DNA from 4 places in the Aquamicrobium terrae genome. Region 1 is predicted to be linked to each of the others. Evidence: predicted binding sites of a transcription regulator. Region 1 holds the regulator's gene; each other region holds the start of a gene.
The links. The regulator PhoB, encoded in region 1, activates phosphate uptake and scavenging genes when phosphate is short. The targets are predictions, from matches to a motif close to TGTCATNNANCTGTCAT.

Region 1 (2,197 bases):
GGGTGCCCATACGGTGACCGCCTTCGACGACGATCTGCAGGAGATCGAAAGGCTGGTGCGGGACATGGTCAGTCTGGCGCGGTCGATGGTCGACGAGGCGACGCAGAGCCTGATCGTTCCCGATACGGCGCTGGCGCAGCGCGTCGTTTCCGAGGATGCCGTCATGGACAGCTTGCAGCGCACCCTGGACGACCGCGCCATCACGCTGATCGCCAAGCGCCAGCCGATGGCGCAGGACCTGCGCGCCGTGGTCGGCGCCATCCGCATGGCCGGCGATCTGGAGCGGATCGGCGACCTCGCCAAGAACATCGCCAAGCGGGTCGATGCCGTGGGCAAGTCGGCGATGCCGCGCGGCCTCGCCCGCTCCATCGAGGACATGGCCGAACTGGTGCTGGAGCAGGTGCAGGGCGTGATCGACCAGTATGGCGCGCGCAACCCTGAGGAACTGGTGCGGCTGCGCGACGAGGACGAACTGATCGACGTCAAATACACGTCGGTGTTCCGCGAATTGCTGACCTATATGATGGAGGATGCGCGCAACATCACCGCCTGCACGCATCTGCTGTTCTGCGCCAAGAATCTGGAACGGATCGGCGACCATGTGACCAATATCGCCGAAAATGCCTATTATGTGCTGACCGGCGAGCAATTGCCGGCGCATCGGCCGAAGCAGGACGAGACCGGCGTGCCAGTGCCGGCGGCCTGAGTGTTTCGAGGAGACGAGGCATGATCGCACCCCGCATCATGGTGGTCGAGGATGAGGAGCCGCTGGGCGTGCTCCTGCGCTACAATCTCGAGGCCGAGGGCTATCAGGTCGAGATCGTCACGCGCGGCGACGAGGCCGAGTTGCGGTTGCAGGAAAACGTGCCCGATCTTCTGGTGCTCGACTGGATGGTGCCGGCGATCTCCGGCATCGAACTGTGCCGGCGGCTGCGCATGCGCGAGCAGACCGAGCGCCTGCCGATCATCATGCTGACGGCGCGCGGCGAGGAGAGCGACCGGGTGCGCGGCCTCTCGACCGGGGCCGACGACTATCTGGTCAAGCCGTTCTCCATGCCCGAGCTGGTGGCGCGGGTGAAGGCGCTGCTGCGCCGGGCCAAGCCCGAGGTGCTGTCCTCGGTGCTCAAGGTCGGCGACATCGTGCTCGACCGCGAGCAGCACCGCGTCTACCGCAAGAAGAGCGAGATCAAGCTCGGCCCCACCGAATTCCGCCTGCTGGAATTCATGATGCAGCATCCCGGCCGGGTGTTCTCGCGCGGGCAACTGCTCGACAATGTCTGGGGCGAGACGATCTATATCGACGAGCGCACGGTGGACGTGCATGTCGGGCGGCTGCGCAAGGCCGTCAACACCGGTCGCATGCCGGATGTCATCCGCACCGTGCGCGGTTCGGGCTACGCCATCAGGGAAGACTGAGACGAGTCGGCGCCTTCCGTGCCCGACCTGCCCGAGGCGAAGATCTGGTGGTCGACATGGGTCAGCGCCCGCATGGCGCAGCCTTCGCGCAGCAGGGCGATCTGGTCGGGCTCGATGCTGAAGCTGATCGAGCCCGAATGATGGCCGCCGGCGGTCCTGGCGATCGCCTCGCGCAGCGCCGGCTCGATCAGGTCGAAGGCGGCCGCGTTCAGTCCGACCAGCGCCACGGGGGCGGGGTCGATGAGGGCGAACAGGCTGCCGAGACCGAAGCCCAGCGCCTCGCCGGCGATGCGGAAGGCCTGGCGCTCGGGCCCGTCCTGCGCGCGGGCGGCGTCGGCCAGCGCCCGCATTTCCGCCTCGTCTATGTCGCCGCGCGGCTCCTCGCTCTCGTCGTGGCCGCTGGCGTTGCGCCAGATGGCGTAGCTGCCGGCATAGGCCTCGATGCAGCCGCGCCGGCCGCAGCGGCAGAGCGCCCCGTCGGGGCGGTGGACCATATGGCCGAACTCGACGCCGGACGAATGGGTGCCGGTGAACATCGCCCCCTTCAGCACCAGCCCCATGCCGATGCCGTGCGACAGCAGGATGGCGATGAAGTCGTCGCGATAGCGTTGGGGGTCGCGCCAGCGCAACGCCTCGGCCATCATGTTGGAGTCGTTCTCCACCGTCACCGGCACGGAGAACTCGGCTTCGAGCAGGTCGGTGAAGGGGATGTCGGTGTGCGGCGTGATCGGGGACCACAGCATGGAACGGCCCTGCGCGTCGGTGATGCCCTGTATGGCCA
Region 2 (2,197 bases), 1.2 Mb from region 1:
GCGAGCGCGCAGGGTCGAATCATGTTGGCTTCCTTTGCTTGGGAGTGGAGGAAAAATCGCCTTCGCGCGCCCAGGGCGTGAGAAGGGGGGCAAGGAGGTCGACGGCCCGCCGCAGCGCCAGCGCCAGCACGGCGATGACGGCCATGGCCGCGAACATGGTGTCGGTCTGCATGCGGGCGTTGGCCTGCACCATGACGAAGCCGAGCCCGGCCGAGGCGCCCACCCATTCGCCGATGACCGCGCCCAGTGGGGCAAGGGGTGCTGCGACCCGCAGGCCCGAAATCAGGGCGGGCAAGGCAAGCGGTACGCGCAGCAGGAACAGCGTCTGCCGGTGACTGGCCGGGGTGAGAGCGGCGGCATCGACGATTTCGTGCGGCGTGCGGCGCAGCCCGTCGGCAAAGGCGGACGCCACTGGAAAGAAGATGATGAGCGTGGTCATCACCACCTTGGAGGTCATCCCGAAGCCGAACCACAGCACCAGCAGCGGCGCGATGACGAAGACCGGGAAGGCTTGCAGCACCAGCACCATCGGCCAGACGGCGCGCCCGAGTCGCGGGAAGGTGGCGATGGCAAGCGCGGTGGCGATGCCGGCCGTCATGCCGGCCGCGAAACCGGCGGCGATCTCGGCCAGGGTCACCAGCGCGTTGTCGAGAAGATAAAGCGGCTGCCGCCGGAAAGCGGTCGCGACCTCGAGCGGCGTGGGCAATATGTAGCGCGGCGGGGCGAAGGCGATGACGATCGCCTGCCATGAAGCCACCAGCACAAGGGCGGTGCGCAGCGCTGCCGAGACAGCCGACATGGACGCCGGCCCCTAGAAGGGAAGCCGTGTCGGTGGGCGAGGCTCGTATTTCGAATGCATGGCGATCTCCCGACTTGTCATCATGGAGATCCAGGTGTGCGAAGAATTGGCAGGATTGCCCGAAGGCCCTCGTTCCGTTCCTACGCCGGCATAACCCGGATCAGGTTCAAGGGTCCGGCTCTTCGCCATCTCAGCGCCGTGCGGCGCCCCCCTCGGAATGGCGCCATCTATGTTGCAAGCCGGCTGTGCTGTCAAGCGAGGTCAATGGAACCGGAGCGGCTTTGTCATCGGCCTGTCTCAAAGCCGTCATCGCGCTGTAATGTGCCGGCCCTAGCAAGCGGGTCTCTTTCGACGTTCACGGAGAACACGACAATGCGCAGCCTGCTCGCCATCCTGACCGCAACGACCGTACTGGTGCCGGCCGTTGCCGGCGCGGCCACGGTCTACCCGCTCGACCGGGCGACGATCCTCAGCGCGTCGCCCTTCGACCTGAAGGTGGAGTTCGACGGCGTCGTCGCCGGCTCCGATGTCAGCGTCACCATCAACGGCAAGCCGGCTGCCGAAGTGTTCGGCAAGGAAGCCACTTTCATCGAGAAGGAAGACGGTGTCGAGGCTTCCGCCGTGCGCCTTGAAGGCGTGACGATTGCCGAGCCCGGCACCTACACGGTTGTCGCCAAGGCCGGCGACGAGGAAAAGACCGTGACCTGGGAGGTTTACGGCACCTCCGCCGAGCCCAGGGCGAAGAACGTCATCTTCCTGATCGCCGACGGTCTTTCGGTGGCGCATCGCACCGCCGCGCGCATCATGTCCAGGGGCATGACCGAGGGCAAGGCCAACGGCCGTCTCAACATGGACGACCTCGACCGCATGGCCTTCATCGGCACCTCGTCCACCGAGGCCGTCGCCACCGACAGCGCCAACACCATGTCGGCCTACATGACCGGCCACAAGAGCGCCGTGAACGCGCTGGGCGTCTATGCCGACCGCACCGCCGATCCGTTCGACGATCCGAAGGTCGAGACGCTGGTCGAGGCGCTGCGCCGCCAGACGTCCAAGTCGGTGGGCATCGTCACCACATCCGAGCTACAGGACGCGACGCCTGCCGCGCTCTTCGCCCACACCCGCCGCCGCGCCGAGAAGGCCGCCATCAACACCCAGATCTTCGATCTGAAGCCCGAGGTCATTCTCGGTGGTGGTTCGGCCTACTTCCTGCCGCAGTCGGTCGCCGGCTCGAAGCGCAAGGACGACATCGATCATATCGAGGGCTTCAAGGAAGCCGGCTATACGCTGGCCACCACCAGGGGCGCGCTTGAGGCTGCCGCCGGCTCCAACACCGGCAAGGTGCTCGGCCTCTTCCACACCGGCAACATGGACACCACGCTCGACCGCGAGTTCCTG
Region 3 (2,197 bases), 280 kb from region 1:
GCGCGAGACGACGATCAACGGCAATCCGGCGGCCACGGCGCGGGCGCGTGCCGAAGGCTGGCAGTTCGACGTCACCGTCATCCGCGCCGGCAGCCAGGTCTACCGGCTGCTCACGGCGGCACCCGCCGCCAGCACCTCGCTGGACAGCGTGGCCGGCGTGGTGGGGGGCTCGTTCCGCATTCTCAGCCAGGCGGAACGGGACGCGCTGAAGCCGCTGCGCATCCGCATCGTCACGGTCCGGGCCGGCCAGACCATGGGCACGCTGGCCGCCCAGATGGTCGGCGTCGACCGCAAGCTCGACCTGTTCAGGGTGCTCAACGCGCTGGCGCCGGGAGCGACCCTTTCGGCCGGCGACAAGGTCAAGATCGTCACAGACAGATAGGTGTCGGCGCGGCCCCGCGCGCGGACTGGCCCGGCTTCAGGGCGGCCGTGCCGCCGGCTGCTTTTTCAGGCGATGATGTCGGGAATGATGCGGTCTTCGAGCGTACGCAGCTTGTCTTTCAGCGCCAGCTTCTTCTTCTTCATGCGCTGGATCTGCAAGGGATCGCAGCCCGTCGCCACCATGGCGTTTATCGCGGCGTCGAAATCGGCGTGGTCCTGCTTCAAACGCGCGAATTCGAGTCGAATCTCGGCCTGTTCCTGCTCGGACATTACCTACCATATGTAAATTTCGACGCCCGCAGCGCTGCCGCGGCGGGTATCCGATCGGGCGGGGAGCGGTCCGAAAACCACCCTCTGGCAAATCATTATCACATTTTGGTCCAAGGTGGAATGCAACGCTTATGCGTTCGACAACCGCTTCGGTTGATGGCACAGTGTCATGCAGCCGTCACACATGTGGGCCGGCAATGTAGGCGACAGGGGTGGCGGCTGCAGTCGAGGAAACCATGAAAGGGAGAACCAATCATGTCTCTTGCATCCCATCTTGACGAGCTGCAGAGGAAGCATAGCGATATCGAACGGCAGATCGATACAGCCATGCAGCACCCCTCCATGGACGATCTCCAGATAGCGGATCTGAAGCGGCGCAAGCTGGCCATCAAGGACGAGATTGAGAAACTCAGGACCCAACCCACCTCACATTGACTTCCCGCCGGCCTGGGGCGTCATGCGTCCTTCAGGATGCACTGGAACGCTCCGGCACTTTGATCGAGCATCGGAAACTCCGAAACCGATTTCCCTTTTCGGCCCGATGCTCTGCGGCCGGTGATGCGACAAATGACTTGTCGGCGGCATACTGCCGCCGGCTGGCATTTCCCGCTTTTCGCCAAATTCCAGGCTCATGAGGCAGTTCCGGAACGCCGTGCGACGCGGCCGAAGGACATGATTCGACATGGGGGCCGGCATTGGGCGCATCGGCGGCATTGACAAGACCGGCTCTCTCCTCCACCTCATGGCGGAGTTTCGCGTGCCTGTCCGTCGTGTCGGTCGGCCTCAATGCGCCCGCGTCGCGGCATCCGGCACGCAGATTTGATGCAGCAGGGCCTCTGACGTATCCGGCAGGATGCGCAACGCCCAGGAATACTATCAGAGGCAGCCGGGCATGACCGGGTACTATTCCTCTCCGTTCCCGCGCCGCGCTTCGGTCGGCGTCGATGTCGGCGGCGTCATGGTCGGCGGCGACGCACCTGTCGTGGTGCAGTCGATGACCAACACCGATACCGCCGATATCGACGGCACCGTCGCCCAGGTTGCCGCGCTGCACCGGGCCGGCTCCGAGCTTGTGCGCATCACCGTGGACCGCGATGAAAGCGCCGCCGCCGTTCCGAAGATCCGCGACCGGCTGGCGCGGCTCGGCATCGACGTGCCGCTGGTCGGCGACTTCCACTATATCGGCCACAAGCTGCTGGCCGATCATCCGGCCTGCGCCGAGGCGCTGGCCAAATACCGCATCAATCCCGGCAATGTCGGCTTCAAGGACAAGAAGGACAAGCAGTTCGCCGACATCGTCGAGATGGCGATCCGCTACGACAAGCCGGTGCGCATCGGCGTCAACTGGGGCTCGCTCGACCAGGAACTGCTGACCCGGCTGATGAACGAGAACCAGGCCAAGGGTTTTCCGATGACCGCCCAGGAGGTGACGCGCGAGGCGATCGTGCAATCGGCCATCCTGTCGGCGCATATGGCAGAGGAAATCGGCCTCGGCCGCAACCGCATCATCCTGTCGGCCAAGGTCAGCGGCGTGCAGGACCTGATC
Region 4 (2,197 bases), 350 kb from region 1:
GTTCATGCCCGCCTTGACGATGTCGCCGAGGCCGCCGGAGGATTCGGTCATGATGCCGCATTCGCCGGCGAGGAAGAGCTGCTTGGCTTCCGAGGTGCGGCCGCCATATTTGAAGGTGCCGTCCTTGGCGAGGTCGGCGATCGCCTGGAAATGGTTGACGAAGAGCGGCGCGTTGATCTTCAGCTCGACCTCGCCGCCGGCCAGGCCGTTCTCCTGGGTGCCGTAGGGCACGTTGTTCCAGGCCGCGAAATTCTCCAGATGGATCCAGGTCAGCCAGGTCGAGGTGTAGCCGCATTCGGCCGCGCCGCTGGTCTTGATCTTCTTCGCCGCTTCGAAAACCTCGTTCCAGGTCTTGGGCGGGTTGTTCACGTCGAGCCCGGCTTTCTCGAAGATGTCCTTGTTGTAGTAGAGGATCGGCGAGGAGGAGTTGTAGGGGAAGGACAGCATGGTGCCGTCGGGCTTGGAGTAATAGGCGACGATGCCCGGCAGATACTGGCTCTTGTCGAACTTCAGCCCGGCGCCTTCAAGCACCTCGGCCACCGGGCGGATGGCACCCTGCGCGGCCATCATGACGCCGGTGCCGACGTCGAAGACCTGGATGATGTCGGGCGCCTGTCCGGCGCGGAAGGCGGCGATGCCGGCGTTCAGCGCCTCGGGATAGGTTCCCTTGAACACCGGGACGACCTCGTAGTCGCTCTGGCTGGCGTTGAAGTCCTTGGCGATCTTGTCGACGACCTCGGCATTGGCGCCGGTCATGGCGTGCCACCAGCTTATCTGGGTGGCGGCAAGGGCACTGGCCGAGGAATACAGAGTGAGTGCAGTGGCGAAACCTGCTGCGATACCCAGAAGCTTCATCTTCTTCTCCCGATACTTCGTTGACCGAATGGAGTTAAGTTCCGCGGTCGGGAGTATGGGGCGAATATGACAGACAGACAACAGTTGCGTGTCGTTCCGATGAAAGCCGGTTAAGGATTATGGGGAAATCCAGCTTTACTTTACGTCACCTAGAGCGGCCTCGATAAACTTGAATGCATCCGGCGTGGACCATTCGGCGGGACCGTTCATATGGGCCAGAAGACAGCCCTCGTCATCGACCAGAACGGTGACCGGCAGGCCGAGGGCGAGGCCCTTCGACTTCAGATCGTTGAACACCCCCATTGTGTGGTCGCTGTAGTAGGCGAGGCTCGAGACCTTGATTTCGTCGAGGAAGGCCTTCGGCTTGTCGTCGTTGCCGGTGTCGACATTGATCGCCACGACTTCGAACCTGTCGCCCCCCATCTTCTGCTGAAGCTCGTCCAGCGCCGGCATTTCGGCGCGGCAGGGCGCGCACCATGTCGCCCACAGGTTGACGAGCACAGTTTTGCCGGCGTGTCCGGCAAGGGTAGCCGGCTTTCCATCGGGGTCGCTGAAGGCGAGGGCCGCCAGGGACTGCGGCGGATCGGCGGGCAGCATGGCGGCGACATGGCCGGTGGCGGCCGCCGCCACCGCCTTCGCCTTCCCGGCCTTGGCGGCGCAGACGCGATCCTGTCCGGCGACGGATGCCGTCGCGTCCGGTGCGTTGTTGCCAGGAAGGCCGCCGCTGACATATACCGCGAGCGCGCCGGCTGCGGCTCCGGCCACGAGGGCCGCCAGGATCAGGCGCGGGGTGGGAAAAAGTTTTCTGCCGTCTGCCATTTTATCAACTGCTCCGGACACGGGTTATAGCGATGAGCGACAAGAAGGCCAGCAACCAGATGTGGGGCGGACGATTTGCCTCGGGTCCCGCCGCGATCATGGAAGCGATCAACGCCTCCATCGGCTATGACCGCAAGCTCTACGCGCAGGATATAAGGGGCTCGCTCGCCCACAGCGAGATGCTGGCCAAGACCGGCATCATCTCGACCGACGACAGCAAGAAGATCGCCGATGGCCTCGAGACCATCCTCAAGGAGATCGAGGACGGCAAGTTCGCCTTTTCCACCAAGCTCGAAGACATCCACATGAACATCGAGGCGCGGCTGGCCGAGCTGATCGGCCCGGCCGCCGGGCGCCTGCACACGGCGCGCTCGCGCAACGATCAGGTGGCGGTCGATTTCCGGCTGTGGGTGAAGGACGAATTCCACCGCGTCGCCGAGGCGCTGAAAGGCCTGATCGCGGCCTTCGTGGAGCGCGCCGAAGAGCATGCCGGAACCGTCATGCCGGGTTTCACCCATCTCCA

Region 2: the regulator PhoB is predicted to act here: its motif matches at 1,104-1,120, upstream of ACVCNR_RS13090 (alkaline phosphatase).
Region 3: the regulator PhoB is predicted to act here: its motif matches at 817-833, upstream of ACVCNR_RS08700 (YdcH family protein).
Region 4: the regulator PhoB is predicted to act here: its motif matches at 922-938, upstream of ugpB (sn-glycerol-3-phosphate ABC transporter substrate-binding protein UgpB).

The regions. Positions count from the first base shown of each region.
Region 1 is NZ_JBRKLZ010000001.1:1,448,269-1,450,465, reverse strand. It holds gene phoU (phosphate signaling complex protein PhoU) at 1-706, shown strand, start outside; gene phoB (phosphate regulon transcriptional regulator PhoB) at 727-1,416, shown strand; gene ACVCNR_RS07355 (ROK family protein) at 1,395-2,197, opposite strand, start outside.
Region 2 is NZ_JBRKLZ010000001.1:2,665,100-2,667,296, forward strand. It holds gene ACVCNR_RS13080 (ABC transporter substrate-binding protein) at 1-23, opposite strand, end outside; gene ACVCNR_RS13085 (ABC transporter permease) at 20-799, opposite strand; TPP riboswitch at 920-1,022, opposite strand; gene ACVCNR_RS13090 (alkaline phosphatase) at 1,172-2,197, shown strand, end outside.
Region 3 is NZ_JBRKLZ010000001.1:1,723,487-1,725,683, reverse strand. It holds gene ACVCNR_RS08710 (M48 family metalloprotease) at 1-382, shown strand, start outside; gene ACVCNR_RS08705 (YdcH family protein) at 448-651, opposite strand; gene ACVCNR_RS08700 (YdcH family protein) at 907-1,086, shown strand; gene ispG (flavodoxin-dependent (E)-4-hydroxy-3-methylbut-2-enyl-diphosphate synthase) at 1,544-2,197, shown strand, end outside.
Region 4 is NZ_JBRKLZ010000001.1:1,800,685-1,802,881, reverse strand. It holds gene ugpB (sn-glycerol-3-phosphate ABC transporter substrate-binding protein UgpB) at 1-855, opposite strand, end outside; gene tlpA (thiol:disulfide interchange protein TlpA) at 991-1,674, opposite strand; gene argH (argininosuccinate lyase) at 1,707-2,197, shown strand, end outside.